DNA from 4 places in the Lysinibacillus sp. G1-3 genome. Region 3 is predicted to be linked to each of the others. Evidence: riboswitches for the same ligand, from Rfam matches in the RefSeq annotation. Region 3 holds a riboswitch; each other region holds the start of a gene.

Region 1 (7,906 bases), on a different contig from region 3:
TGTTCGATTTCTGCTGGAATATGCATTTTTGAATGTCCAGCATGAAGAAGAATAATCGGAATAACATGCACCTCTGTAGCGCCCTTCTTCACACAATTCGTAATACCTTCTTCGATGTTCGGCGAGGCAAACTCTAAAAAACATGTTTCTACTAAAAAACGCTCATCAATACGAGGTTTCATTTGCTCGATAAACGTGCGTACCTCTTCATTTCCTGCTTCTAAACGGCTCCCGTGGCCGACAAATAAAATTGCTTTCATCTCATTACCCCTCACTAGTCGCCGCATGGAGCTGGCTCAACTTTTATTTTTGAAGACATATCCTGATACGTAAAATGTAGGATCTTTTTCACACGTTTGAAGTATTTAAACAAACGTTCATTTGGATGTGCATTTGCTTTATATTCTTCGATAATGTCGGTAATAAGCGGTATTAGCTGTTCAGGTTCTAATCCCTCAACAACAGGCTGAGCCGCATGTGCTGTCCGACCAACTGGCTTGGCACCAATAAAAACATCGAATTTACTTTTACGATAAACAATGCCAATATCATCAAATACGGCTCGATAACACGCCATACCACAGCCATTAAAACCAATATTCAATGTTTTCGGTAACGACATGCCACCAAGCTTTTCTTGAATCTCTTCCGCATATGGGATCGAATCGGTTTTTTCTCCGTAACAGAAATCACAAGCCTTTAACGAAAGCACGTCACCAATTGGTGTTAGTAAAAAGCCTACTTCGCGAAGCTTTGCTGTAATCTCTCCTGGCTCAGACGTAGGAATTTTTAAATGAATTTGGTGGTCTGGTGTATACTCCATCGTTCCTTCCTCACCAACTACTTCAGCTAAGGTCATCATTTGTTGAGGAGTAAAAAACTTATTGGCTACCCCAGGACTAACAGCTAATTCAAAAACCGATTCGATTTTTTGTTGAACGAGCTTAGATGTTACTTTCACAGCGCTAGTTCCCTTCACCTTTGCCAGAGCTGCTGTTGCCATTTCAAGGGATGACTTTTTAGGCTTTGGTTGTGGTGTTATAGCTAAACTGGGCTTTATACGATTGGCATTCGGATCTGTTGCAAAATCATTTCGCGCTGCCCCAGTTTCTTGATTCATTGCCCATGGTTCATTTTCTTCCTTTAGTCGTTGATGTGGTCGTAACGGCTGTTTTTCTTCTCCAAGTGTATATTTACGCTGATAACCACGTGGTGTAATCATTTTATTGTCATAGAAAAATGTTGTTGAATTCCCGATAATAACGGTTGTTAACATGCCGATATCATGTTCAAGCATTTCTGCTAAAGTCGTCATCGTAATTTCTTGACGGTCACGATACGCGCTTTTCACAAGTCCAACCGGTGTATCTGGCGAACGATATTCTAATAAAATTCGTTGAGCCTCTACAATTTGTCTCGTACGACGTCCACTTTTTGGGTTATAAAGCGCAATAACAAAATCCGCCATCGCCGCTGCTTCTACTCGCTTAGCAATTAAATTCCAAGGTGTTAAGTGGTCACTCAAACTAATTGTACAAGCGTCGTGCATAATAGGAGCACCTAGTAAACTTGCACACGAATTAATAGCAGAAATACCTGGAACAATTTCTACTTCGATACCAGTAGCTTCAGTCCATCCTAGCTCGATTAATACTTCATACACTAATCCAGCCATCCCATAAACACCGGCATCACCGCTGGAAATAACCGATACGATACTTCCAGCCTCTGCTTGACGTACCGCTTCCTGTGCACGTGAAACTTCCTCTGTCATACCAGTACTAATAATCGACTTTGCACTAACTAAATCTTGAATAAGCTCAACATAGGTTTTATAACCAATAATCATATGACTTTGTTGTAGTGCCTCTACAGCACGAGTCGTAATATGTTTAAAGTCTCCAGGGCCAAAGCCAACTACGAAAATCTTACCTTTTTGCGCCATTTTGTTACCCCTCTTTCACCTTTTCAATACCTTTAATGGCTGTTGTTTGTGCTGTACGCTGTAAAGATCCTTCACGTAAAGTAAAGACATGCTCATTATGTAAAGATTCATGATTTAAATCTTGTACGAGTGCCTTCGCATGCGATGTTGTCGGCACGCGGTACCAATTCCCTTGAGGATAAGCAATGACAACACAAGCATCTTTACACCTACCATTACAGCGAGTCCTTGTCGTATGTATTTCCTTATCAAGTTCCAGTAACTGTATTTCATCACGAATTGCCTGAGTAATGTCCTCAGCATCTTTTTTCATACAGCTACTACCATTGCATATAAAAAGATGTGTTTTCATCCCCTCTAAATTCCAAGTTGTCATAGTTTTTCTCCCCTCATTTGCTTTTAGGAAAAAGAAAAACCTTTACTCTAGACGAAGAGTAAAGGTTTAGTAGAAGCCAAATAAAAACGAATATATACAGGTACTCGCTCTCGCTTCAACTTCTCCCTCCGAAAAGTTTGCATGTATCATCACATAAGCAGGTTTCCTGACTTAAGCTTCCTTTTACTTTCGCGCCTTCCTAGTTTTCACTAGTGGCATCCGCGATTTCATCAGCTATTACAGTAGCGGGGGCTGTATCGGATTCTCACCGATTTCCCTATTATCTTGAAAATATTCAAGCACTTATGGATGTTTTATATGAAATTATTATTTTTTAAAAATTAAAAACTGTTTCTATCATAGCTTATTTTTTTAAAATTTCAATATTTCTTTCTAAATTTGTGACATTTCCAGTAATTTTTAAAAGAAAAATATGACATTCCTTTTCTATTTATCTAAATTTTCGACATAGACACTCAATTAAAAATTTTTTCTTAAAAAGTATAGCATATATATGGAAAATCATGTTACACTTTGTCGTGAAATCACAACTTCATCTTTTTTCGGTGCGAATTGTTCATCATTTCGCTTAAAAGGGAAGCCGGTTTAAGTCCGGCGCGGTCCCGCCACTGTACTAGGGAGTTTTATAGATAATGTCACTGTCCAAAGGATGGGAAGACCTATAAAACGTTGAACTAAAGCCAGGAGACCTGCCGAAAAATATGTGATCGTTTAAACCTACGAGGATAGGTGTGCGGCTGAGCAAATTAGAATTTTATTTGCATTTTTAGCTATGCACTTTTCCACAATTGGAGAAGTGCTTTTTTGATTTCATCGCATACTAATTCTAACTATTTTAATGTGAGGAGGAGAGGTTTTGAAATTCTCAGGTTGGAAGCTTAGTTATTTCTTATTGGCATTTTTATTCGTGCCAGATCGTGCATTTGCAATGCACATTATGGAGGGCTTTTTGCCAATTGAATGGGCAATTTTTTGGTGGGTCTTATCCATTCCATTTATTATTTTAGGATTACGTTCTATTCGTAAAACTATTGATGAAAATCCTGAAACAAAAATGATTTTAGGATTATCTGGTGCCTTTGCCTTTGTACTATCAGCTTTAAAAATCCCTTCTGTAACAGGTAGTTGTTCACATCCGACAGGGGTTGGACTTGGGACAGTTCTTTTTGGACCATTAGCGATGAGTGTTATCGGGACAATCGTATTATTATTCCAATCTTTACTTTTAGCACATGGTGGGTTGACAACTTTAGGTGCTAATGCCTTTTCTATGGCAATTGCTGGTCCTATTATTGCTTATTATGTTTTTAAGGGCTCTCAGAAAATGGGATTATCATTTTCAGTAGCTGTCTTTTTAGCAGCAATGCTTGGTGACTTAGGTACATATATTGTCACTTCTGTACAATTAGCTCTCGCCTTCCCTTCTGAGGTCGGAGGCTTTATAGCTTCATTTACAAAGTTTGCTAGTATTTTTGCGTTCACTCAAATTCCTCTTGCTGTTAGCGAGGGCATTTTAACAGTGATCGTTATGAACTTCTTAAAAAAATACAATGTGAGCGAATTAAAAGCTTTACGCGTTTTCTCGGCAAAGGAGGCTCACTAACATGAAAAAAAATTTACTGCTCTTAGCAATTGTTGTGTTGTTAGCAATCATCCCCCTCTTCATTCAAAAAGGCGCAGATTTTGAAGGTGCTGATGGCGAAGCGGAGGCAGCAATTGGTGAAATAGATGCTAACTACGAGCCTTGGTTTGAAAGCTTATGGGAGCCACCAAGTGGTGAAATAGAAAGCTTATTATTCGCACTCCAAGCTGCTATTGGAGCCGGATTTATTGGCTATTTCATCGGCTTAATGCGTGGTAAACATAAAGAGGGTTAAGCGATGTTACTCATTGATAAGTATGCTTATATGAATAAACTAGCGTCTGTTCATCCGCTAGAAAAAATGACGTTTTCCCTTGGACTGCTTTTATTGTCGCTTATCATGAGAGATGAACGAATCTCACTCATTACATTTATTGTGATGAGTGCTTTTATCATTGTAGGTGCAAAAATCCCAGCTAAATATTACGCAAAATTACTATTGCTACCCGGATTTTTTTTACTTTCGAGTTTAGCATCCATTTTAATTTCTATAGCGCCAGCAACAAGCACGTTACCTCCAACTATTTGGTCAATTTCTATTCATCATTGGACAATATTTGTTGGCAGTGTGAGCTTAGTGACAGCGCAACAGCTTTTTTTCATCGTACTTGGCAGTATAAGCTGTTTGTATTTTTTAATTCTTACGACATCAGTCCAATCTATTTGTTATGTCCTACGACAATGGCGACTGCCTACTCTATTCGTAGAGCTAGTAGAACTAACGTATCGTTTTATTTTTATCTTTTTAGATAGTATGCAAAAAATTCATCTTGCTCAGCAGGCTCGTCTAGGATATAGCTCCCCTATGCATTGGCTTCGCTCGGTCTCCATGCTGATTGCAGCTTTATTTGTTGAGATGTTCCAACGTAGTCGTGAACTAAACAATGCGATGGAAGCACGGGGTGGCGAGACGGTCTATTGGCAGGAGGAGATTACCTATAACATGAAAAATTGGCTAGGTATTGTAGCAATTTTTATACTCCTCATCATTTATGGAGGTTTTTTCTCATGACAGATTTGTACTTTGAATTAACACGATTATCTTACGCTTATGCAGATGGAACTCATGCTTTAACAGACATTACACTTCAAATTCCAAAAGGGAAAAAAATTGCTTTACTTGGTCATAATGGTGCTGGAAAATCAACATTATTTCAGCATTTAAATGGAATTTTGAAGCCTACAGCTGGAAGTATATCCTTTCAAGGGAAAGCACTCAACTATAGTAGAAAAGCATTAAAAGAATTACGTCAACAGGTTGGTATTGTTTTTCAGGATGCAGACAACCAGCTTTTTTCTGGCACTGTTAAACAAGATATTGCGTTTGGACCTCTGAATCTTGGCTGGACAACTGAAATAATTGAAGAAAAAATTGCTTGGGCTATCGCTCAAACCGAGGTTGAAGCATTGCTCGATAAACCGATACATTTTTTAAGTGTTGGACAAAAAAAACGTGTCGCAATGGCAGGAGTACTTGCAATGGAACCTTCTGTTTTTTTATTAGATGAACCGACCGCTGGACTAGATAATTATTATAGTGCACAAGTTTTACAATCTTTAGCTACGTTAGAAAACGGCGAACGAACTATTTTACTGGCAACACATGATATCCCGTTAGCCTATGAATGGGCAGATCAAATAGTCGTTATGGAAGATGGGAGAATTATTTATAATGGTGATCCCGTTGAACTGTTCTTTCAAGATGATTTACTTGAAAGAGCCCATCTTGAACGCCCATGGGTCTTCGAAATGGCCACTGCTTTACAAAACAAAAAACTATTTGAGAAAAGCATCAAAATGCCTCGTTCTAAGGAAGATTTACACAAACTTATAGAGCAACTTTAAGACAATTTGTCCATAGTTGAAATTTATTGTGGCTAATACATTCTACTACTCTTTCACAATTCGAGTAGGAATGGCAGCTGCTATCTGGAAGGATGTGAATTTTACTTTAGTGATCCTATGGGGATTCCATCTACTTTCTACCAATCTTTACGATGGGCAGAATATAATGGTAAAATATAGATTGGAAACTGAGAAAAATATATCCTCATTTATGAAACTTTTCTATTACTTATTCGTAATAGTAGAGATTGCCCAAATATTTAATACACCCAAGGAGGGAAAACAGTTGAAAAACTGGAAGAAAAAATCAGTCGCTCTAGTAGCATCTGCTGCACTAATGGTTCCTGCTGCTTCTGCCTTTGCTGAAGCTCCACAAAAAACAACAAAGAGCCAAGATTTAGTGAAAGTAGCTAGCAATAAGGACCAAGCATTCAAAAATCAAAAAGAATGGATTAGTCAGGATACGATTATTGTCAAACATTCTGGTCTTGATAAGAGTGTGCATAACAAAATTGGAACAAAAGTGATCCGCTCTATTCCTTCATTAGGTTACGATGTTATCCAACTGAACAAAGGAACAAATTTAGAAAAAGCAGTTTCATATTACGCTCAGCAAAAAGGGGTTAAAAGTGTATCCCCAAGCTATGTGTACCATTCATTTGGTACGAAAACAGATCCAAAGAAACAGGAAATGTATCATTTAAATCTACTTCAAATTGATAAAGCACTACAATTAGCAGGTAAAAATGATGTAAAAGTGGCAGTTATCGATTCTGGTGTGGATTTTAAACATCCAGATTTAAAATCTCAAGTGCTACCTCCATATAATGCTGCAGCACCTGCCAATACTTCTTATCCTGGTGACCACGGAACACATGTAGCAGGAATTATTGGCGCTGCAAAAGATAATGGTGTTGGAGGACACGGGATCAATCCAAAGGCCAAGCTTCTTCCGATCGATGTATTCAACGGAAAAGATGGTGCTAATGATTTCGTCATAGCACAAGGCATCCTTTATGCTATCGAGCAAGGCGCTGATGTTATCAATATGAGTCTTGGCGGCTATGGTGAATCTCCATTAATGGAGGAAGCCGTTCAGAAAGCGATTGAAAAAGGAGTTACGATTGTAGCTGCTGCCGGAAATGAATCGACAGATAATTACTCCTTCCCCGCTTCCTTTGAAGGCGTTATTAGTGTAGGTTCTACGAATGATCGAAACAAATTATCAAGCTATTCAAACTATGGTCCATCGGTTGACCTAGTAGCTCCAGGTGAAGATGTTTATAGTACTGTTCATGATGAGAAAAAAGGATCATCCTTTGTAAAATTTAGTGGAACATCGATGGCATCTCCTGTTGTTGCCGGTGTAGCTTCACTTTTAAAATCAAAATATCCAGATTTAAAGCCTTATGAAATAGAAGCTATTCTCGAACAGACTGCAAAGGATTTAGGTGAGACGGGCTATGATCTTACATTTGGACATGGTCTAGTAGATCCTGTGAAAGCATTACAGTTTAATATAAAAGATTTACCAAAACAGTATTCAGAAACAAAAGAAGAGCGCTTGAAAAACGCTAAAGTCCTGAAAAAGGATACATTAAATACTGAAAAAGGTTCATTCAACCAACCGGACGAAAAGAAATGGTACAAGGTTGATCTAGATGAAAATGAATATGCTCAACTGACATTAAATGGTGCAGACAAATATGATTATGCATTTGATTTGTACTTCTACCCTGAAGGTTCTAATAAAAAAGTAGAACCAATTAACGTCAATGATGTTCGCGTAGGCAAGCAAGAAGGATACTTATATAATGCAGATCAAAAAGGAACCCTTCTTATTGGAGTTAAAGACCATAATGGCAACTATAGCTCAAAAGGTGCTTCTAACTATGTCTTCACAGCTCAAACGACTAAAGAATTACCAATTGATTCATTAGATATGGAGCATATGGAGAACATTGAAAAATTCCCATTCAGTACAGAAGGGAAAAACTATACACTACTTTCTGAAGATCATCTAGGTGACAAAGATTATTTTACATTTTCAGTAAATGAACCAACTACACTGAAATTT
Region 2 (7,906 bases), on a different contig from region 3:
GAACTATTTTGACAAGACTAAAGACCCTTGAAGAAAATTGTGCCTTGTATATAATTGTGACCGACATGGGGCGTGGTGTTGTGCCGATGGACAAACAGGCACGATTATTACGTGATACATGTGGGCGTTTGTACCAAGCATTGTTTGCTGAAGCCGAACAAGTCGTACGCATTTGGTACGGTATTGGGGAACAAATCAAATGATATAGTGACTTGCTTGCAGAGTTTGTAAAACACTTCACAAAAGTGGGATGACATTTGCAAAGTCGCATGCTTTGTATATAAGTTGATTGGAGTGGAGGCTGGTCGACTCCTTGGGGATCAGCGATATTGAGGAATGAAGGCTAAAACCATCACATCCTGTGATAACGCCTTCGTGACTAACATCATGCTGTTGCTGTCGCTGCGCTTTCGCACAATCAAAACCCCTCTGCTGTCGCTACGTTAGCACTACGATTTCGCGAAAAAACATCCTGTTGCCCCGACGCCCCCAGGAAGCTCTGCGCGAAAGCGAAGGGTCAGCGATAAAGCGCACAGCCGGAACGGAAATCAACCCCACGCTTTGAAAAAATTTAACGGAAAGAGGGAATGGAATGGATCGACAAAAATTGATGAAATTGACGCTCACTGCCATGGTAGCGGCAATTTGTGCAGTAGGTGCAGTCATTAAAATTCCAACATTTATTACAACTGCTGCGCTTGACTCTGCACCGGCATTTTTGAGCGTTGTATTTTTATCGCCAGTATTAGCTGGTGTTGCGGGAGTCATTGGGCATTTTATTTCAGCCCTAACTACTGGCTTTCCTTTTGGACCACTACATATAATTATCGCAGTGGAAATGTTTATCGTTGTATGGATCTTTGGGGTTATGCATAAAAAAGGCATGCATTTCTGGAAATGGCCTGTAGCACTTATTTTAAATGGTGTCGTGGCACCTATACCATTTTACTTTATTATTAGTCCGGCGTTTTACTGGACGTCATTGACTAGTCTTCCACTGGCAACACTCATTAATCTAGTGATCGTTGCGGTGGCGATGCCAGTTCTGTCGAAGGTGTTTGTGCGTAAGGAAGGTCGAGTACATTGAGAAATGCAATAAAAATAGGTGAGCTCATTGCGACAACCGATAATGCCGCTGCAATTGGCGAAAAGCTACAAGATGTTGTGTCTGCTCCAGATCAGCTTACAGCATATTTTACTGCACGTGTTACATTTTTAGAGCAGCTTGCTGCAAATGCTTTACCAAAGCATATTTTACTTGCTAATTTTTCAGGGGATGCTGCATGGTCTCGTTATGTTGCAGGCATTCACCAGGTTTTTGAGGAGGCTGGTCTTTTTTGTCCGCAAATAGACGGTAGTTCAGAGACTAATATGCCAACTTTACAATCAGGCTTGTCAATAACGATGCTTGGGGAGCAGCAGAAACGTACAGCAACTAAGCATGAGCAACTAAGTTGGTACACATATGGTTTACCACTTGTAGGAAATGAAATCCTTGCACAACCTGAAGATGTCGCACAGCTGCAACCTATTTTTCAAGCGTGGAAAGAGGGAATTGTGCAGCAAGTATGGCCAGTTGGATCAAAAGGTTTACAAGCAGAATTTAGCCGGCTTTTTGGCGAACGACAGGTCAAAAGTGCATTAGATATTGAGAAAACAGCTGGTCCATGTGCAGTAGTTTTACTAGGAATTAATCCAGAAAAAGAGCAGCTAGTACAAAAATATTTTCCTAGAAATTTTGAAAAACTACGTAAAACTGCATTGTAATCGGGCTTGCTTCGAGAAAAAGTAGCACTTTAAAAAATTCAAGGGGCAAAACGCCTATTGCAACTATAAACACTATATGTTAGATTTGTTTAGGAGTTAAAACACAATATATAGTATTTTGGACGAGCGGTACCAAATATGGTTTAAAAGGGAATTCGGAAAAGAGTCATCTTAGGCCGAAGCTGTCCCCGCAACTGTAAGTGCTGACAAATGATGAATAGGCCACTGTAAAGAACGGGAAGGCCATCATTTGGAGGAAGCATGAGCCAGGAGACCTGCCGATTTGTTCAAGACAGCAACACATTCTTCGGGGATTGAGAAGTGGAGGCGAGAGATTTGTCCACTTCTTAGTGTGCATGTCCTTCATTTCCATTTCCGATTTTACTGCGATCACGTAACCGATAAGTGTTGCGTGATCGCTTTTTGTGTTGCTGGAGAAAGAAAGGGAGAGAATGTATACATGACAATTCAAATCGAACAGCAAATTGCTAAGCTTAAGAAAAGTTATACGGAGGATGAACTCGAAAGTTTTGTAAGATTATCGGATCGATGGCTACGAAAAAACGACAATGCGACATTTGAAGCATGGGCGGATGCGATGATTTTACAAACGCTTAGCCTGATTGATGAGGAGGAGCCATACTGGACATTCGTCGCAGCTCAAATTTATTTAGAAAAACTATATGATCAATTTGCAATGCGCCGTGGCGTTTCAGTGCAAGATGTTTATAAATGTTTCCCGGAACAATTAGCACGCTATACAGAAGCTGGTTTGTATCATGAAAGTTTAACAACAAAATATAGTGAGCAGGATCTTCAAGAACTCGCTTCCTATTTAGAATCAAGTCAAGATGAATTGTTTACGTATATTGGCTTAAAAACATTAATGGACCGCTATGTAGTCCGTGATTACACGAAATCACCAGTAGAGCTACCACAGGAACGATGGATGGTCATTGCGATGACCCTTATGCAGGATGAAACAGAAAATCGTTTAGAAAAAGTACGTGAATCTTACTGGGCAATGAGTAATTTATATATGACAGTGGCAACACCTACATTATCGAATGCAGGTAAAACACATGGCCAGCTATCTAGTTGCTTTATCGATACAGTAGATGATAGTTTACAAAGTATTTATGACACGAATACAGATGTTGCAACATTATCGAAATACGGTGGTGGTATTGGTGTTTATATGGGCAAAATTCGTAGCCGTGGCTCATCAATTAAAGGCTTTAAAGGCGCATCTAGTGGTGTTTTACCATGGATTAAACAGCTTAATAATACGGCGGTTTCAGTCGATCAGCTAGGTCAACGACAAGGAGCTATTGCTGTTTATTTAGATGTTTGGCACAAAGACGTCTTTACGTTTTTAGATTTACGCTTAAACAATGGGGATGAGCGTTTACGTGCCCATGATATTTTCACAGGGCTATGCTTACCGGATTTATTTATGGAAACGGTTGAAGAGCGCGGGGAATGGCATTTATTTGATCCACATGAAGTACGAGAAGTTATGGGCTTTTCACTAGAGGATTTCTACGATGAGAAAAAAGGTGATGGCACTTTCCGTACTAAATATGCAGAATGTATTGCGAATCCATTATTAAGTCGTGAGGTCGTACCAGCTATTGATATTATGAAACGTATTATGCGCTCGCAGCTTGAAACAGGCGTGCCGTTTATGTTCTATCGAGATGAAGTAAATCGCATGAATCCGAATAAGCATGAGGGAATGGTTTATAGCTCGAACCTGTGCACAGAAATATTCCAAAACATGTCAGCGACTGAATTTGAGTCTATTACTCTAGAAGATGATGTCATCGTAACACGTCGCAAGCCTGGCGATTTCGTTGTATGTAACTTATCATCTATTAATTTAGGCAGAGCTGTACCGGCTGGAGTTTTAGAAAAATTAATTCCGATTCAAGTACGTATGTTAGATAATGTTATTGCGTTAAATACAATTCCAGTAAAACAAGCAGAGCGTACGAACTTACGCTACCGAGGCATTGGACTTGGAACATTTGGCTGGCATCATTTATTAGCATTGAAAGAAATTCAATGGGAGTCTGAGGAAGCTGTAGAATTTGCGGACAAGCTATATGAAGAAATTGCGTATTTAACGATTCGCGCTTCTAACGATTTGGCAAGTGAAAAAGGAGCCTACCCATTATTTGAAGGCTCAGATTGGCATACTGGTGCGTATTTTGAAAAACGTGGCTACGACAGCAATAAATGGAATGCGTTACGCGCCGCGGTTGCTGAAAAAGGAATGCGTAACGGCTATGTTATGGCGGTTGCACCGAACTCATCAACATCCATTTTAGCGGGTAGTACGGCTACGATTGATCCTATTTTCCAAAAGAGTTATTCAGAAGAGAAGAAGGATTACAAAATTCCAGTAACGGTACCGGATCTATCACCTGTGACAACTTGGTATTATAAATCTGCTTATTTCATCGATCAAAATTGGACAATCAAGCAAAATGCTGCTCGAGCACGTCATATCGACCAAGGCATTTCACTTAATTTATACGTTCAAAATACGATTAAGGCAAAAGATTTACTAGCATTGCATATGAATGCTTGGGCGAGCGGTGTGAAAACGACATATTATGTACGCTCAACGTCTGTAGAATTACTAGAATGTGAGTCTTGCGCGAGCTAGGAGGAAGTAACAATGACAACTATTACAAAACGACAAATTATGGATAAAGAAGCACCAAACCGTTCAACAGGTATTGTGAACGGACGCTCTTCTAACATTTTAAACTGGGACGATGTGCGTTTTAACTGGGCATATCCTAAATATAAAAAAATGCTAGGTAACTTCTGGACTCCGTTTGAAATTAATATGAGCAATGATGTTAAGCAGTTTCCACAGCTATCAGCTAATGAGCAGGAATCCTTTTTAAAAATCATTGGCTTACTAGCACTATTAGACAGTGTGCAAACTGATTTTGCAGGGAAAGTAGCGGATTATTTAACAGATTCAAGCTTAAATGCATTAATGATTATTTTAGCGCAACAAGAGGTAATTCATAATCACTCTTATTCTTATGTGCTATCAAGTATTGTGAACAAAGACGAGCAGGATCGTACGTTTGACTTTTGGCGTACAGAGCCAGTATTAGAGCGACGTAATGACTTCGTAATTAAAGGCTACCATGCATTTTCAGAGGAGCCATCTGTTGGAAATATGCTAGAAGCGATTGTCTATGATGTGATTTTAGAAGGTTTATTCTTCTATTCTGGCTTCGCTTTCTTCTATCATTTAGCACGCAATCAAAAAATGGTGGCATCGTCAACGATGATTAATTATATTAATCGCGATGAGCAGCTTCATGTCGATTTATTTGTGAAAATTTATCAGGAGCTTTTAGAGGAATATCCTGAATACGATACACCAGAACGAGCGGCTCGTGTACAGGAAATCTTCCGTGAAGCGGTACAGCTAGAAATCGATTGGGCTAATGAAGTGATTGGTGATAAAATTGAAGGCCTTGATGTGGAAGATGTGCATGATTATGTACACTTCTATGCGAACGTACGCTGTAATCAGCTTGGCGTAGAGCGTCCATTTGAAGGTTATCGCAAAAATCCATTGAAGTGGGTTAAAGCGTATGAGGATGTTGACTTAGGAAAAACAGATTTCTTCGAGCAGCGTTCTCGCCAATATGTGAAGGTCAATGTAGAAGATAACGGATTTGATGATTTGTAAGATGGAACCACGCAAGCGAAAAGCTTGCGTGGTTTTTTAGATTAAGGAAAAACAAAGTTGATGTTGACGAGGTGTATACTTTTGTATACACTTGTATGCGATGAGGGTGAACTACAAAACAAGAAAGAAGTTTTCGATATACTGAAGGTTAGATTGTAAAACATGATGGTAGCAGTAGGGTTAAGGATTGATTGTCAAGCTACAACAATATCAAGATATTACGTGTCTCGAAAAACTTCATCGCAATTGGGAATGATTTTCAGTTATAATTAATAATGAATGTGAATTAAAGAACGGAGTCGAAGGAATGCAGGCAATAAAACAGTTAGGAGGGTTTTTAGGGCCCTATAAATTTTTTACCTTATTTGCACCATTATTAATGGTACTAGAGGTAACGATGGATTTACTTCAGCCGACGATTATGCAGCATATGATTGATACGGGTATTACGAATGGTGATGATCCGTATGTGCTGAAAATGTTCGTCTGGATGCTGATCAGTGCGGTATTCGGACTTGTTGGTGGGATAGGCTGTTCCTATTATAGTTCGAAGGCAGCAATCCATTTTGCATCGGATGTTCGTCAGTCACTTTATGAAAAAATGATGACGTATTCGGCAAAGGAACGAGACACTTTTACAACAGGGAAACTTATTACGATTTTAACGAGTGATGTAGAAAGTGTTCAGCGCGCGTTTATGATGACGTTGCGTATTTTTGTGCGTGGTCCTTTATTATTTATTGGAGCGGTTATCATTGTTTTTGTGACGGCACGTGAGTTATTTTCGATACTCCTTATTATCGTGCCGCTATTAATTATTGCGATGTACTTTTTCACAAAGTATTCGGGTGTCCTGTATCGCCGAGTGCAGGAGGCAATTGATCGTGTTAATACGAAGCTACAGGAGAACTTAGCGGGGATTCGTGTTGTGAAGGCGTTCCGTCGTGAAACGCAACAGATTGAACAGTTTGGCGCTCTAAATGATACGCTAACGAAGCGCTTTATTACAGCCGAGCAAATTGTTGGCGTGCTCGTGCCGTTTACGATGTTCGTTGTCAATCTAGGGATTGTAGCAGCACTTTGGCTTGGGGCCATTAAGGTAGAAGCCGGTACTTTAAAGGTTGGAGTAATTCTAGCTTTTATTAACTATTTAACGATTATATTAAATGGATTGATGACTTCTAGTATGGTATTGATGCAAATTGCACGTGCGATTCCTTCAGGGGAGCGAATCGTGGACGTCTTAAATAAAGAAGTAGCGGTTAAGGAAGCGGAAAATCCACATACAGCACCAATTCAAGGGGCGATTGACTTTCAAAATGTAAGCTATCGTTATTATGAATCGGCTGAGGATGTCCTGAAAAACATTACATTTTCGGTAAAGCCGGGGCAAACGGTAGGTTTGATCGAAAAAACAGGAAGTGGAAAATCAACGCTAGTGAAGCTATTACCACGTTTATTTGATCCGACGAGTGGAGAAATCCTCTTGGACGGAAAGCCTCTAAAGGATTATGCATTATCCACTTTACGCAAACATATTGGTTTTACTTCTCAAAAAGCATTATTGTTTTCAGGTGCAATCGACCATAATATCCGTCTTGGTAAGGAAGATGCAACGTCAGTGGAATTACAGCAAGCTCTAGATGCAGCATGTGCTACTGAATTTGTAAGTCGACTGGATAAAGGTTTAGCGCATGAACTTTCACAGGGGGCGACCAATCTTTCTGGCGGTCAAAAACAGCGATTAGCGTTAACACGTGCACTCGTAAGACAGCCTGCTATTTTAGTGCTGGATGATACAACATCTGCTCTGGATAGTGCCTCTGAAAAACATGTCCAGGAAGCTATTAGCCATCAATATAATGATACAACTACGTTTATCGTGGCGTCTAAAATAGCCTCTATTCAACAGGCAGACCTAATTTTAGTTGTAGATGACGGCGAAATTGTTGGTCAAGGCACACATCAACAATTATTACAGAATAATAAATTCTACCAAGCAATTTACGCTTCACAGCAAAAGGCTGGTGTACAACAATGAGTCAAAGTCAACCAAAGCAAATGAATTTTGGACGCGGACCACGTATGGCTGGACCAGCTGAAAAGGCTAAAAATCAAAAAGCTACGATTAATCGTGTGTGGCATTATGTGAAGCAGCAAAAAATAGGGCTTTATTTCTCTATATTTTTTGTAATAGCTTCTACATTTTTAAGTTTAGCAGGACCGTACTTAATTGGGCATATCGTCGATGAATATATTATGAAAAAAGATATTGCCGGTACGATTCGTCTTGGTATTGTGCTAGCAGTTATTTATACAGCTGCATCAATTTTTACGTGGCTTCAAACATATGTCATGATCCATGTGGCGATGAAAACAATTCGCACATTACGGCTTGAACTGTTTAAAAAG
Region 3 (7,906 bases):
TGAGTCGGTTAATGAAAGAGAAAACGACAATGGTGAGACAATTTATTCAGTAAATTATATGTATCATTTAGGAAATAGTGGCTATGGCGCATCATTCGAAGTGAACAAGGCAACAGGTGAGATTACAGATTACTGGGATATACGTAGAGATTTCATGGAGACAGATCAGAAAGTAGAACCAATCGCGAAAGAAGCTGCTTTAGCAAAAGCGATAGACTACTTAAAAGCATGGGCTCCGTCCTACCTTCATAACTATTCAAAACCAATAGAAGAAACAACATATGACAAAGAAAGTAAACGATATTACTTCTCCTTCCCACGTATTGTCAATGGTATTGCTGTAGTAGGGGATGAAATTTCTGTAGGTATTAGTGCAGATGGGAAATTAAGTTCATTAAATATTAGTAATCACAAGATTGATAATTGGCCAGCTGTAAATAAAGCTATTCCTGCTGATAAAGCAAAAGAAACGTTCCATAAGGGACTAAGCTTGGAGCTTCAGTATGCAAAACAGGATGGCGAGGATAAACATCACTATGATTTAGTATACTCTCCAGTTTATGATGGTAGCTTATTCAATAGTATTGATGCAACAACTGGTAAATGGCTTCAAAATGTTGATGATGCTAAAGAAAAACCAGCTATTTCACATCCAACAGCTGGAGGAGAATTAACTTATTTACTACACCAAAATGTATTAGAAGTGAAAGACCCAGCAAACTTTAATGCTGATACAGCTGTAAACAAGGGAGAAGCTTTAAAAATTTTAGTTAAATCATTATCATACGGATATTATGATTTTGGTACGTATGGAAGAGAAGACGAGAAGCAATCCTTTAAAAATATTGACAAAAAGCATCCATTATACGGAACCGTTGAACAAGCTGTAGGCATAGGTATTATACAACCTGCGGATCAATTTGCAGTAGATAAAGAATTGACTCGTCAAGAGCTTGCAGAATGGTTAGTACGTGTACTAAATTTAGAGAGTGCTGCTAAGCATGGTGACATTTACAAATTAAACTTTGCTGATGCAAGCTCAATTAAACAGGAATACGCAGGTTATATTGCTTTAGCAAGTGCGATGGGTCTAATTGATGGACAGCAAAATAAATTCAATGCTACTGGGAAAGTGACGTATGCAGATTTGGCAATATCTACAGTTCGTCTAGCAAAGGCTATTAATGAGGAAAATAACGGCCGCCGTTACTACTATTAATCAATAATCGATACATGAAAGGGTATCTCCTATTTTAGGGGATACCCTTTTAACTTCTTTCAGCAAGTGTTTTCTGTACCGAAAGCGAAGCGACAGGTGCAAGTGTTTTCTGTACCGAAAGCGAAACGGCAGTTACAAATATGACGAGGTATAATTGATGATTACAGAAAAACAAAAGGATTGCCGTTAATTATTTTATATGTTATTATTGTCTCGAATTAAAGATAAATGAATTCAAAGTAAATGGGAAGAGGGAGTCGTATGAAGGAAAACAATCGTAATTTAAAAGCTTTTACGGTCTTGTTCCGGGCGTATCAAACGATTCAGGATGCAACAAAGAGAGATTTACTTCAATACGATTTAAATCAAACCGAATTTTCAGTACTTGAGTTTTTATATCACCATGGTGAGCAACCAATTCAAGTGATTGGAAAGAAAATTTTAATTGCAAGCAGTAGTATTACGTATGTTATTGATAAGCTCGAACAAAAAAGTTTTGTGTATCGACGTGCTTGCCCAAAGGATCGTCGTGTCACATATGTTTTATTAACATATGAAGGACAAACGTTGATGGAAGAAATATTTCCAAAGCATGAACAAAAAATTAATGAGATTTTTGAAGTATTAGATCAACAGGAGATGGACACAATGATCCTGTCTTTAAAAAAGGTTGGTTTAAACGCAGTTGAAAAATAAAAAAAATTTACGTATATATCTCGAAATCGAGATAAATAGGAGGAACATAAAATGAACCATTTAAAAGGAATTCACCACGTTACTGCTATTACAAGTAGTGCGGAAGAGAATTATAAATTCTTTACTTATGTATTAGGGATGCGATTAGTGAAAAAAACAGTAAATCAGGATGATATCCAAACATATCATTTATTCTTTGCGGATGATAAAGGTAGTGCTGGTACTGATATGACATTTTTTGATTTCCCAAACATCCCAAAAGGTGTGCATGGAACGAATGAAATTTCCAAAACTTCATTCCGCGTGCCTACAGATGTGGCATTGGACTATTGGGTAAAACGTTTTGATCGATTAAATGTTAAACATACAGGTATACAAGAGCAATTTGGCAAGAAAAATTTATCATTCGTAGATTTTGATGATCAGCAATATCAACTTATTTCTGATGAAAACAATACAGGTGTTGCATCAGGCACTCCATGGCAAGATGGACCGATTCCTCTAGAATACGCAATTACAGGCTTAGGTCCAGTTTTTGTAAGAGTTGCTAATTTAAAATATTTCAAAGAGGTGCTCGAAAAAGTGATGCTCTTTACAGAAATTGCAGAGGAAGGGGATTTCCATTTATTTGAGGTTGGTGAAGGCGGAAACGGTGCACAAATCATTGTAGAGTTTAACGCAGTTTTACCAGTAGCTCGTCAAGGCTTCGGTACAGTACATCATGCAGCATTCCGCGTAGAGGATCGCGCTGTATTAGATGAATGGACTGAACGATTTGAAAGCTTTGGCTTCCATACTTCGGGTTATGTAAACCGTCACTTCTTTGAATCCCTTTATGCACGAGTTGCACCACAAATTTTATTTGAGCTAGCTACTGATGGCCCAGGATTTATGGGGGACGAGCCTTATGAAACATTAGGTGAAAAATTATCGTTGCCACCGTTTTTAGAGCTAAAGCGTGCACAAATTGAAGAGCTTGTTCGTCCTATTGACACTGTAAGAAGTACGATTACGTTCGATAAAGAATAAGAGTAATACTTTTCATTCCATTCAGTAGAGAAACACAAGTCTCGCTGAATGGAAATTACATATTTTTAAAAGAAAATGATTGGAGGTCAATTGGATGGAATTTGCAAAGGTAATAGATAAGCGTCGTTCTGCGAATAATTTTATAGAGGGTATTAAGATGAGCGAAGAAGATATACGTCCTATTTTGGAGGATGTCAAACTTGCTCCATCTGCTTTTAATTTACAGCATGCTAATTACATCGTTGTCTTAGATGAAGAAAAAAAAGAAAAAGTAAGAGAAGCAGCATACGGGCAATATAAAGTGCACTCAGCCTCGGCGGTTATACTTGTTTTAGGAGATAAAGAAGCCTATAAAAATACTGCTAACCTTAGTCAAGGGATGGTAGACTTAGGCATTATTAATGCTTGTGAGTTAGAAAATCTTGTTGAAGAAAATACAAAATTTTATAATGAGCGCGGCGAGGAGTTTAAGAAAGAGGAGGCTATTCGTAACGCTTCACTTTCAGCTATGTTATTTATGTTGGCAGCCAAAAATCGTGGATGGGATACATGTCCAATGATCGGCTTTGATCAGCAACAAATGAGAGCCCTTTTTAATGTCCCAGAAACACAAGAAATTGCGCTAATGATTACAATTGGTAAGGAAAAAGAAAGTAGTCGCCGCTTGCGTGGTTATCGTAAACCAGTTGAGGAATTTGCAACCTATTATTAGGTCGGTATAAAATAAAAGTGCTTTACAAAAAATAAATTTAATGCACATTTAGGAGGAAATATTGTGAAAGTAGTAGCAATCGTAGGTAGTATCCGTAAAGAATCTTATAATCTGCAGTTAGCGAAATTTATTCAAAAGCGTTATGCGGAGAAATTGGATCTTGAAGTATTAAGCTTAAAAGACCTACCAATGTATAACCAAGATATCGAAAATGAAGCACCGCAAACAGTATTAGATTTTAAAGCACAAGTAAAAGAGGCGGATGCCGTTCTTTGGCTGACTCCAGAATATAATGGTACAGTGCCAGGTGTTATGGTTAACGCCATCGATTGGTTATCTCGCGTTGATAAAGTAATGATTGGTAAGCCATCATTCATGATGGGTGCATCAATGGGTAACTTAGGTACTGTTAAAGCACAATTACACTTAAGAGATATTTTATTCTCACCTGGAGTAAATTCACCATTACTTAGTGGTAATGATGTTTATATTGGCGCAGTACACACTAAATTTGATGCTGAAGGCCATTTAACAGATGAGGGTACTATCAAATTCCTAGATGTAGTTATTGATAACTTCTTAAACTGGATGAAAACATACGTTTAACAATAGAATGTCCCATTAGTATGTAAAATACTGATGGGACATTTTTAGGTTTTATAATATTTTTTGGGTTTAGAGGTTAAAGCCCCGACACTCTTTGCCTTATATATAAGTCGGAACGGAAATCAACCCACGTTTTGGTGATGAACCTTTATTTGATTGGAATTATTTTCAATACCTTTTGAAGACGGTATGCAAAAATACCCGCGAATATAGCTAAAATAATATCCTTTGGCAAAGGAGGCATCATCCAAAGCCATGCTATTTTATACGTGAAAGCATCAGGCGCACTAGCCCATAGCTTATAGGCAAAGTACATCCAATTTGTCCCTAATAAATAATTAATAGCAGTTGCAACTAATGCAGCAACTACATAGCTTTTCTTCGTTCCAATGCGTTCTACAATAAGCCCTGCGACAAATGCTGCTAATATAAACGAGACAATGAAACCAAATGTAGGACTTAAAATTTGTCCAAAGCCTCCGCTGAATCGTGCAAATACAGGTGCTCCTGCTAAACCGATGCACATATAAACAGTACAAGCGAGTGCCCCTTTTCTACTACCGAGAATAAGTCCCGCTAAAATAGCAAAAAACGTTTGCAATGTGATCGGTACTCCGCCAACAACCATGAAAGGCACAATGGACGTAATATTAGCTCCTATCATCATTAATGTTGAAAAAAGTCCAATGTATGCAATATCTACTGTTCTTAATTTTTGATGTGTATGTTCCACAATGGTTGTCATTATTTCACCTCTGAAAAGTAATGTTGATAATAATAGTGTAAGAAAATAAAGTTTTTGTGTCAACTTTATTATCGCTTTAGGTTAACGTAAAGGTGTTTCTTAACTTGATAAATGATTGATAGTATAGACTAACTATTGAAATATATGATAGAATTGTCATAATTTTAAATCATTCGATACTAATGGTGTGACATCTTATACAATGTGTCACTTAAAAGGGAAATCGGTGCAAATCCGACGCTGTCCCGCAACTGTAACGAGGAGTTCTATGATGATTTAGCCACTGTTCTAGAATGGGAAGGCAATCATAGATACATTGATTCGAAGCCAGGAGACCTGCCATTTAGTTATTCCTGTAATGCCCACGAGGATGAAAGCGATTACGGACAATAGTAGAAGAAAATCTAACATTGTTTAATTTCTTTCAGCAGGTGTCCAAATACACGCTGAAAGACGCGATTATGCCAAGCATAATTGATTCTAGGGTATTTCCATGCGCATTTGCATGGAATACCCTTTTTTCTTTCATTTATCTTCGTACTGCAAATATTAGCAGAGTATCAGCTACAATTACGGCTAGATGAAATTAATGTTTAATGATTAGGAGTTAATAAAAAGATGAATAGAAAATTTATGTTACTTTCGATGCCCCTTCTACTACTACTTATTATTTCAATGACAATTGCAATTATGGTTGGATCGGTTTCCGTTACGCCACTTTATGTATGGAAGGTTATCCTTTCTAAAATCCCTATTATTCAAAGCTCAATCGAACAAGATTGGAGTCGCTCACAGGAAATTATCATTTGGCAAATAAGGGCTCCGCGTGTATTACTCGCTGCTATCGTCGGAGCAGGCTTGGCAATTGCAGGAGCAGCTATTCAGGCGCTCGTTCGTAATTCAATTGCAGAACCATATATTTTAGGGATTTCTTCTGGAGCGACGGTTGGTGCCACAGCTGTCATCATTTTAGGTGCCTTTTCATTTCTGGGCGTTTATGCTCTTTCCGTATCGGCTTTTTTAGGCTCTCTCACAGCAATGGGGTTAGTTTTCTTCTTATCGCATGTTGGCGGTAGAGTATCCGTCTTTCGACTTTTGCTTTCAGGGATGGCGGTGTCATTTATTTTATCTGCTATTTCAAATTTTATCTTAATGTTGTCGAAGCAAGAGGGGGGAATGAAGGCAGTCATGTTTTGGATGCTAGGAAGCCTAGCAGGGGCGAAATGGAGTATTCTTGTAATTCCTGCAGTCATTTTTATTGTAGTATTTGCCTTGTTATGGCTCAACTATCGCAGCTTAAATTTATTACTTCTTGGAGAAGAAGCCGCAGTTACATTAGGGGTTAACTTACAACAATTTCGAATACAGCTTATTTTATTAGTATCGTTATTAACGGGTGTGTTGGTTGCTGTAAGTGGCTCAATTGGATTTGTTGGTTTAATCATTCCACATATTGTACGGCTAATTGTAGGTTCAAATCATAAGTATGTCATACCGATTAGCGCATTATTAGGGGGGATATTCTTAGTTTGGGCAGATGCACTTGCTCGAATATTAATTGCCCCTGAGGAAATGCCGATAGGAATTATCACGGCTTTTTGCGGAGGTCCATTTTTCATTTGGCTGCTACGTCGTAACAATTATTCTTTCGGTGAAGGAGATTAAAAAAATATGACATTAGAAGCGAAACAAATATCATTCTCCATTTCTGATGAACGCATATTACATGAAGTAAATGTTCAAATAAAGGACAAGCAATTTGTTGGGTTGATCGGTCCTAATGGTAGTGGGAAGTCAACGCTATTAAAGAATTTGTACCGTTTATTAAAACCAGAAAGTGGAACAGTGTTATTAAATGAACAAGATATTCTAAAGCAATCGAGTAAAAACATAGCTAAAAATCTAGCAGTTGTGAGTCAAGAAACACCGGTCTTATTTGATTTTACAGTGCATGATTTAGTGAGTATGGGGAGAACACCCCATAAAAAACTATTGGAGTTTGATCAAGAGCAAGATTTTCAAATCGTAAAGGATGCACTGAAGCAAACGGGTATCGCTCATTTAGAGAAACGTAGCTATAGCTCTCTTTCGGGTGGCGAAAAAAAGCGTGTGATGGTTGCTCGTGCCCTTGCTCAGCAAGCACAAGTGCTTATTTTAGATGAGCCAACAAATCATCTAGATATTCAGCATCAATTGCAGCTTATGGATCTAATCCAAACCTTACAATTAACAGTTGTTGCTGCAATCCATGATTTAAACATTGCGGCTATGTATTGCGATCAAATTTATGTTTTACAGCAAGGTCGAATTGTTTGTTTTGGCACGCCAGAAGAAGTACTTACACCGACATTATTACAAGATGTATTTGGGGTTTATGCCGATATTCAAACACATCCACTGACAGGTAAGCCATATTTAACGTATATCCCAGAGCAATTCACGAAGGAAGTTAAATGATTGATACATATTGTTATGGAGAGATTTGAAAGTGAAAATGTATATAGAAAAGTGAAAGATTTGTTGTTGCTGTCGCACAGATAAACAATGCTGAGGTTTCTTTTTATCTCTAAAAATTGTGGTTGATCTTCGTTTCGACTGGGCGACTCATTGGGGATCAGCGATAGTGGAACGAAGGCTAAGAGCATCACATCCTGTGATAACGCCTTCTTGACCAACATCGTGCCGCTGTCGCTACGTTAGCACTACGCTTTCGCGCAAAAAACATCTGTTGGCCCGACGCCCCCAGGAAGCTCTGCTCTGTGCGAAAGCGAAGCGCCAGCAACAAATGTTTTAACTGTGCGAAAGCGTAGCGGCAGCAACAAAGCACCTAGTCGGAACGGAAATCAACCCCTCGCTTTGCCAAAGGGCCATAAGCTTTAGGACACATTTACTTACTTAG
Region 4 (7,906 bases), on a different contig from region 3:
TACAGGCGGACATTAAAGAAGTTGATGCAAATATTGTAGACACTAAAAAACGTATTGAGCAACGTTCAGCGATTTTAAGTGACCGTATGGCTGCATATCAAGCTCAAGATAATACTGTAGGTATTTATTTAAACGCTGTTCTTGAATCAAAAAGTTTTGCAGATTTAATGGACCGTGTCGTAGCGGTAAAAACATTAATGGATGCTGACCAAGAATTAGTAGATCAACAAGAAGCAGATAAGGCTAGCTTAGAGAAACAAAAAACAACATTAGATGAAAAACAAAAAGAGCTTCAAAAGCAATTCCAAGAGCTTCAACAGAAGGAAAGCGAAATGGAAGTGAAAAAAGCTGAAAATGAAGCAAAATCTCTTGCATTAAAAGCACAAATTGCAACGAAACAAGAAGAAGAGCGTTTAGAAGCAGAACGTAAAGCAGCAGAGGAAGAGGCAGCTCGTTTACGTGCACTTCAAGCAGCTACTCCAGTTGTACAAGCAACAAACACTAGCACTAACACTAACGATAATAGCAATAGCAATGCTAATAATAGTGGCAAAGCTAACAATGAAAAATCTTCACAAAATGTGGTTGTTGGTTCAGGAGCAGGCACTGCATCTTCAGGTGATGCTATTTCAGTTGCGAAACAATTCCTAGGTCGTAGCTATGTTTGGGGCGGTAGTAACCCATCGACAGGATTTGACTGTTCAGGTCTTGTACAATGGTCTTACAAACAAGCAGGCGTATCTTTACCACGTACAGCATCACAACAATATTTAGCAACACAACGTATTTCAGCAAGTGAAGCACGTGTAGGTGACCTAGTATTCTTCAGCTATGGTTCGGGTATAGCGCATGTAGGTATTTACTTAGGGAACAACACAATGATTGATGCTCAAAATAAAGGTGTTGTCATTGAATCACTTGATTGGTGGAATCAATATTTAGTAGGCTTCGGTCGTATTTAATAAGCCGTACTATTATATAGACGATTTAAATAGCGAAAAGGTTATCTTTGTAAAAGAAATTACAAAGATAACCTTTTTTCATTATTTGGCGGTACTGGAAATTATCAACTGTTTAAACTATAGTTAAGATTCTACGATTAAACCTATTAGGCAAACATATAATGTTATTCATTAATTTAGGCTCGACTACTCGGTCAATAATGAGTAAAATAACTTTTGTAATGAATAAATTTACATAGGTAGATATTTTTACAACTATAGCCCCAGTTATAAAAATGATAATACAGCCGAAAAAAGAATTAGCATCAATTTTTTGTTATTACGTATTTTGCTTGGACTCAATCGAAGGCTAATAAGTGAGATAACTCCAATGATAATCCTAACGAGTATTCCTCTATCTTCATATAGCTAAAAGAAAAGATTCTTGCATAATGAATGTCATTTCTGATAATTTTGAAATATACAATCGGGGATTTTGCTCTGAAATTACAATTATATGAGGCTTTTATTTTGTAGTAGCAAAGTAACGCATGATGGTAAATGAGATAACACTTACAAGTACACTATTTTTTACGTTCTGAAACAATAAAGGTAGGGATGAATCATGGAAAAAGAGATTTTGCAACTTTTTAGTAATTTAACAGAGCGTGACCGTGATATTCAATACAAATCATACGAAGAATTAATGAAAATTATGCAGGAACCAGTTGATTGGACCTATTCAGTTTGGGAACAACTAGTTCAAACTCTTACATACAAAAATGGACATATACGTGCAAGTGCTGCACAATTTTTATGCGCACTGGCAGCAAAAAGTGATCCTGAAGAAAGAGTATTAGAGGACTTCTTAAAGATTTGGGCAGTAACGTATGATGAAGAAACAGTCACTGTGAGGCATACTTTACAGGCGATTTGGAAAATAGGCTTAGCGGGGCAGGTACAAAGAGATTTAGTCGTATCATATTTGGCTAAAAGATATCAAACATGCTTAGACGAAAAGCACCCGACATTAATACGCTATGATATTATTGTATCCTTTAAAAAGCTATTCGATGCAACAAATGACCCAAAACTACTAAAAATTGCACAGCGTTTAATTGAGGAAGAGAAAGATGTTAAATCCAAAAAGAAATATAAAAATGCCATCCGATAAAAGTTAATGACTATTTTTTGCAAATTCTTTCATTATGAGAAATAGTTTTTATAACGTATAAAAAAATTAAATGCTTTAATTTATGAGGCATAATAAATATTTGCACGAGCAGGATGAATACCCAATGGGGCAGTGAATATATCCGCGTGCATACGGTAATACCTGCATGATTTTTATCCATCGTTGTTTATTCTAAAATTCCACAGCTATTTTTTCCTATCAATCTATGATAAACTGCATAACAAGTGAATAATTCTTGCAGAATAAAGGTGCTAAACTATAGCATAATCGGGAATTCGGTGAAAAACCGGAGCTGTTTCCGCAACTGTAAGTACAGAAGTCGTAAAAATATACCACTGTCGAATTATCCGATGGGAAGGTTTTTTATGAACGTAGTGAGCTGTACAAGCCAGGAGACCGACCTTTGTTTGAACGTATAGAAACTCTTCGGAAGCTAGGAGAATATGCGGCAAATACATAGGCTATGTCGTATTTATGCGACACTATTTATGCTATTTTTCGTTGTTTCCTTAGGAGTGGGAACAACGTTTTTTTATGCGCTTATAATTCACCTGGTGTAAGCCGAGGTGTTATTAAGGTAAGAATTTTTCATGAAGGAAAGCGGGGATTTATATTTGAAAAAAGATGCACGTTATTCTTGTTATCCATTTATGCGTGAAAAGGCATCTACAGTAGATTTTGAAATTCGAACGGATAGCCTAACAACACATATTGGTGTAGCATTGGCGGCGGTTAAAAAAGAAACGGTAGAGGTAGTAGCAGTTGATTTACTAGCCATTTTGCCAATGGCTTACCATGTAAATGGCTCGGTTCGAGGTAAATTAGCTGTAACCGAAGATGATTTGACTCGGCTTAGTGATCGCTATGATTTCTATGTTAGTCATGTTAAAGAGGAAATACAAAACTTTGTATTACCTCAAGGAACAGATGCAGCTTCTGTATTACATTTATGTCGTAGTGAAGCGAAAAAATCATACCGTGTTTTGCACAAAGTATCTGAAGAACGCGAAGTACCAGCTATTCTCTTTGATTATTTAGGATTGCTAGCCAATGTATTTTTTGTAATGGCTGTCTATATGAATCAGCATGCTGGTATTGCTGAAATACCGTTTATTAGTAAGTCATACCCGATGAAAAAGAAAAAGGAGAATTAATGAAATGAAGAAAATGTTTAAGCTACAATGGCTTTCTGTGTTGATGTTGGCACTTGTATTAGTTGGCTGTGGCACGAAAGAAGATACAAATAAAGATGCTGTTTCTAAAGAAGATCAACAAGTTGAGAAAACTACTCGCTATAAAGTTAAGGATGACCGTGGTGTAGAAGTTGAGTTTAATGCAGTACCTAAAACTATTGTTTCATTACAACCGAGTAATACAGAGATTTTATTTGCTCTAGGTGTGGGTGATAAAATAGTTGGTGCGACTGTGTATGATACGTATCCAGAAGAAGCGCAAAAAATTGAGCGCGTCTCTAATTCTGAAATATTCAATAGTGAGCGTATTTTAGCGTTACAGCCAGATGTTGTTATTGCCTATACAACTGGATTAGATGCTGACAATTTAAATGCATTAAAAACTCTTGAAGATGCGGGTGTTAAAGTGTTTGCCATTCAGTCAGCTAAATCATTTGATGATGTTTATGGGGATATCGAACAAGTTGCAACGGTTATGGGCATCAAAGATAAAGGCGAAAAGTTAAATGAAGATATTAAAGCTAAAATTGCAGATGTCCAAGCGAAAGTTAAAGATGTGAAAGATCCAAAAAAAATCTACTTAGAAATTAGTCCAAAGCCAGATATATATACAGCTGGTTCTGGTACATTCCAACAAGAAATTTTAAATGTTGCAAATGTTAAAAACGTTTTTGATGACCTCCAAAGCTGGAAAAAGGTATCTGAGGAAGATGTCATTGCGAAAAACCCAGATGTCATTTTATCAACAGTAAACAAAAACTATGTGGAAAATCCAGAAGCAGAAATCCTTTCTCGTGATGGATGGAATTTAATCACGGCCATTCAAAATAAAGCGGTTTATTATATAGATAATGATATTTCAAGTCGTCCAGGTCCGCGTATTGGCGAAGCTGTTGAGTTAATCGCAAAAGCAGTATACCCTGAGTTATTTAAATAATTGATATTGAAAAATAGTGTTTTGAGCTGTCCTTTATCAAGGGCAGCTTTTTTGATGGATAAAAAGGATAACTGCTCGGCTTGGGTGGGAAAGAGAAAGAATAAAGTGGATAACTGCTCCGCATGGGTGGAAAAGAGAACGGGTAAAGTGGATAACTGCTCCGCTTGGGTGGAAAAGAGAACGGGTAAAGTGGATAACTGCTCCGCATGGGTGGAAAAGAGAACGGGTAAAGTGGATAACTGCTTCGCTTAGGTGGGAAAGAGAACGGGTAAAGTGGATAACTGCTCCGCTTGAGTGGAAAAGAGAACGGGTAAAGTGGATAACTGCTCCGCTTAGGTGGGAAAGAGAACGGGTGAAGTGGATAACTGTTCCGCTTGGTTGAGAAAGAGAAAGAATAAAGTGGATAACTGCTCTGCCCCAATAGAGAAACACCCCCAAATAAATCTCTCGTTGGTCTAAGAAGTATATGACATCCCCTAGTGCGAAAATTGGTATTATATCGAATTGTTCTATAAAATAGAGATAAGTATGCTTACTAACAGGGAGGGGTGTAGTCAGTGAAACAGTTTGATATGAATATTATTCCGTTTGAGGAAGTTTATAATTTTCGGGATATGGGTGGTTATAAGTCGAGAGATGGGCGTGCTGTTAAGAATGGTTTGATTTATCGCTCAGCAGCACTTGGTAAAATGACGAAATCAGATAAAGAGCGCTTTGAAACGTTAGGTGTGAAAACAATTTTTGATTATCGAGACAACCATGAGGCTCAAAATAATCCTAATCCGATATTCCCATATGCCAATTATATTCAAATACCAGCTAAAGGAAATCATGCTTTTGAGATGCCCACAAACGCTGGTGGGAAAGATTTTTATAAGGTTGTAAGCACGGAGATGTTTCGAGAATTTTATGCACAAATGCCTTTTAATAATGCATCGTTCAAAGAGTTAATAGCAACGATTCAACAACCTGGAAATTTAGGGCTTGTTCATCATTGTGCAGTCGGGAAGGATCGAACAGGTATTGGCAGTGCGCTTATTTTACTTGCTTTAGATGTCCCTGAGGAGACGATCATGGAGGATTATTTAGATACAAATGTACATTTACGTCCCTTAGTCGAACGAATGGCTCTAACAATTCAGCAAGATTATAGCGATCAAGAATTACAGCAATTTTATGCGTTAATGTCTGCCCGTGAAGACTATCTACAAGCAGCATTTGATGCAATGGATAACCGATATGGCTCTAAGACAGCTTTTTTAGAGCAAGAGTTTGGGTTAACAACTGAAAAACGTAAGCAATTGAAGGATTATTGTTTACTATGATAAGAAACCCTTTCACATAAAATTGTGAGAGGGATTTTTTGCGTATTGTATTATCTTTGCATAATCTTTTAACTCATATTGGCCAAAAAGCTTATGGAAGCATTATGCCAAGGTATAATTAGGTGTTTCATTATAAAAATTCTTTACAGCCTAAAAATCTATGATAAGATACTATATATTTTTAACTTATTTCAGCGGGTGTCCAAACACCCGCTGAAATAGAGGAACTCAGTCTAAGAGCGCCACGTCCTGTGGCATTACGGAAATGACCGACATCGTGTCGGCCCTCGTGTTGTTGCCGCTTCGCTTTCGCACAAAAAACACCTGCAGGCCTAAGCACAAAGCCATTCCGGACGAAATTATGCCGAGGCATAATTGATTGGGCAGTAATTTATCTGTATAGATGGTAAAGAAGGTAGTTGAAAGTTGGGCAGCCCGTAAAAATCTTTATGAAACGATTAGGAGAAGTGGAAAGTATTGGCAGATATATTAAAAGAAAGTGATATTAAAGAGACAGATAGGTTAAGTTTATTCCATTTAACATGGCCGATATTTTTAGAAGTATTTTTATTTATGTTAATGGGACTAGCCGATACTTTTATGCTCAGTGCTTTATCAGATAATGCTGTATCAGGAGTTGGTGCAGCCAATCAATATATTCATATTGCAATTTTAATACTTGAGGTAGTTGGTAATGGTGCTTCCATTGTTGTATCTCAATATTTAGGTTCAAGGCGATTTATTGAGGCTGCGAAGATTTCCGCTTTAGCAGTTACGATGAATTTGGTTGTTGGACTAATGATGAGTATCTTATTTTTCTTCTTTTCAAGTCATTTAATGACTATGATGAACTTGCAAGGGGAAGTGCTTAAATACGCTCAAAGCTACTTGGTAATCATCGGAAGCTTTATTTTCTTACAGGCTATTATAAATGCTTTAGCAGCAATTATCCGTGTACATGGATGGACAAAGCAAACGATGTATGTATCACTAGGTATGAATGTGCTACACGTTATCTTAAACTACGGTTTAATCTTTGGTAACTTAGGATTACCGGAGTTAGGTGTAAAAGGTGCAGCTATTTCCTCAGTGGTAAGCCGTGGTTTGGCAGTTCTTGTGTTTTTCTGGCTGTTGTATCAAGTCATGGAAGTAAGAGTGAAGCTAGAATATTATTTCAAGTATTCAAAGGAATATGTTCAAAAAATATTAAATATAGGCTTACCTTCAGCATTTGAGCAGGTGCTTTATCAGTTTTGTCAGATTGTCTTCCTTTATTATGCGACTTACTTAGGCGCAGAGACACTTGCGGCGAGACAATATGCCATGAATATTTCGATGTTTACGTATTTATTTGCAATTGCCATCGGAACAGGTACGGCTATAATTATTGGACGAAGTGTTGGTGCTGGTAAAAAGGATCAAGCTTATCATCAACTTTGGACAAGTGTACGCGCAGCTTTTGCTTTTACAATCACAATGGTTGCAGTTGTAACGATATTCCGTAAGCAACTTATGCACGTTTTTACAGATAATCCAGAGATAATTGCCATCGGAGCATCTGTCCTAGCATTAAGTATTCTCCTTGAAACAGGGCGAACAATGAATATTGTAGTTATTAACTCGCTGCGTGCCTCAGGGGATGCAAGATTTCCATTGAAAATTGGTTTCTTATCAATGGTATGTATGAGTCTCCCACTCGGATACTTGTTTGTATTCGTTTTAAATTGGGGGTTAGTAGGTATTTGGCTAGCGATTGCGGCAGATGAATGGATGCGAGCTATTATCGTATACTTTAGATGGAGAAGTCGTAAGTGGGAGCGCTTTGCACTTGTTTCACCTACAGAACCGAAGGAGGAAAATTAATGGGGGCACTTTCTAAAAGAGCTGCAGGAGCAGCGTTAATGGATAAAAATATAAAGCTTTTTGCTTGTCCAATTTGTCAGGAGTCAATGGATGTTTTTGAACAAGGTAGATTAGTATGTTCCTCAAATCATTCTTTCGATATTGCCAAACAGGGCTACATTAATATGCTGACACATGGTGCCGTTTCTAAGTATAGCAAAGAGCTGTTTGAATCACGAAAAGCGATTATTGATAGTGGGATTTATGATGTAGTAGAAGATAAAATCGGAGAGCTAATTGCTAATGCAGAAACCGTACTTGATACGGGATGTGGTGAAGGTTCGCATTTAGCTCGTATTATGGCAAAGAAACATGGGATAGGAATTGGTATTGATATAGCGAAGGAAGGTATCCTTGCTGCATCTCGACATTATCCAGAGCAAATGTGGTGTGTTGGTGATTTAGCGAAAAGT

What was found. A riboswitch is a leader RNA that binds a small molecule or an ion and turns the genes downstream of it on or off. The one in region 3 is predicted to bind cobalamin.
Region 1: another riboswitch for cobalamin. It lies ahead of ACVYAD_RS07735 ((2Fe-2S) ferredoxin domain-containing protein); the one in region 3 lies ahead of ACVYAD_RS24190 (FecCD family ABC transporter permease).
Region 2: another riboswitch for cobalamin. It lies ahead of ACVYAD_RS11270 (ribonucleoside-diphosphate reductase subunit alpha); the one in region 3 lies ahead of ACVYAD_RS24190 (FecCD family ABC transporter permease).
Region 4: another riboswitch for cobalamin. It lies ahead of ACVYAD_RS10450 (hypothetical protein); the one in region 3 lies ahead of ACVYAD_RS24190 (FecCD family ABC transporter permease).

Annotation. Positions count from the first base shown of each region.
Region 1 covers NZ_JBWHYQ010000006.1:102,465-110,370, reverse strand. Annotated here, with positions in the region: gene ACVYAD_RS07745 (sirohydrochlorin chelatase) at 1-260, opposite strand, end outside; gene cobJ (precorrin-3B C(17)-methyltransferase) at 275-1,945, opposite strand; gene ACVYAD_RS07735 ((2Fe-2S) ferredoxin domain-containing protein) at 1,950-2,321, opposite strand; cobalamin riboswitch at 2,461-2,642, opposite strand; cobalamin riboswitch at 2,869-3,053, shown strand; gene ACVYAD_RS07730 (energy-coupling factor ABC transporter permease) at 3,199-3,945, shown strand; gene ACVYAD_RS07725 (energy-coupling factor ABC transporter substrate-binding protein) at 3,947-4,219, shown strand; gene cbiQ (cobalt ECF transporter T component CbiQ) at 4,223-4,996, shown strand; gene ACVYAD_RS07715 (energy-coupling factor ABC transporter ATP-binding protein) at 4,993-5,829, shown strand; gene ACVYAD_RS07710 (S8 family peptidase) at 6,116-7,906, shown strand, end outside.
Region 2 covers NZ_JBWHYQ010000009.1:114,739-122,644, forward strand. Annotated here, with positions in the region: gene ACVYAD_RS11255 (bifunctional adenosylcobinamide kinase/adenosylcobinamide-phosphate guanylyltransferase) at 1-203, shown strand, start outside; gene ACVYAD_RS11260 (ECF transporter S component) at 593-1,087, shown strand; gene ACVYAD_RS11265 (hypothetical protein) at 1,084-1,767, shown strand; cobalamin riboswitch at 1,878-2,065, shown strand; gene ACVYAD_RS11270 (ribonucleoside-diphosphate reductase subunit alpha) at 2,228-4,441, shown strand; gene ACVYAD_RS11275 (ribonucleotide-diphosphate reductase subunit beta) at 4,454-5,494, shown strand; gene ACVYAD_RS11280 (ABC transporter ATP-binding protein) at 5,802-7,535, shown strand; gene ACVYAD_RS11285 (ABC transporter ATP-binding protein) at 7,532-7,906, shown strand, end outside.
Region 3 covers NZ_JBWHYQ010000033.1:8,184-16,089, reverse strand. Annotated here, with positions in the region: gene ACVYAD_RS24220 (YcdB/YcdC domain-containing protein) at 1-1,219, shown strand, start outside; gene ACVYAD_RS24215 (MarR family winged helix-turn-helix transcriptional regulator) at 1,481-1,915, shown strand; gene ACVYAD_RS24210 (ring-cleaving dioxygenase) at 1,967-2,944, shown strand; gene ACVYAD_RS24205 (nitroreductase family protein) at 3,039-3,656, shown strand; gene ACVYAD_RS24200 (NADPH-dependent FMN reductase) at 3,720-4,262, shown strand; gene ACVYAD_RS24195 (biotin transporter BioY) at 4,411-5,007, opposite strand; cobalamin riboswitch at 5,174-5,365, shown strand; gene ACVYAD_RS24190 (FecCD family ABC transporter permease) at 5,626-6,672, shown strand; gene ACVYAD_RS24185 (heme ABC transporter ATP-binding protein) at 6,679-7,464, shown strand.
Region 4 covers NZ_JBWHYQ010000008.1:187,348-195,253, forward strand. Annotated here, with positions in the region: gene ACVYAD_RS10440 (C40 family peptidase) at 1-962, shown strand, start outside; gene ACVYAD_RS10445 (hypothetical protein) at 1,567-2,115, shown strand; cobalamin riboswitch at 2,366-2,555, shown strand; gene ACVYAD_RS10450 (hypothetical protein) at 2,751-3,290, shown strand; gene ACVYAD_RS10455 (ABC transporter substrate-binding protein) at 3,295-4,266, shown strand; gene ACVYAD_RS10460 (tyrosine-protein phosphatase) at 4,824-5,591, shown strand; gene ACVYAD_RS10465 (MATE family efflux transporter) at 6,078-7,454, shown strand; gene ACVYAD_RS10470 (putative RNA methyltransferase) at 7,454-7,906, shown strand, end outside.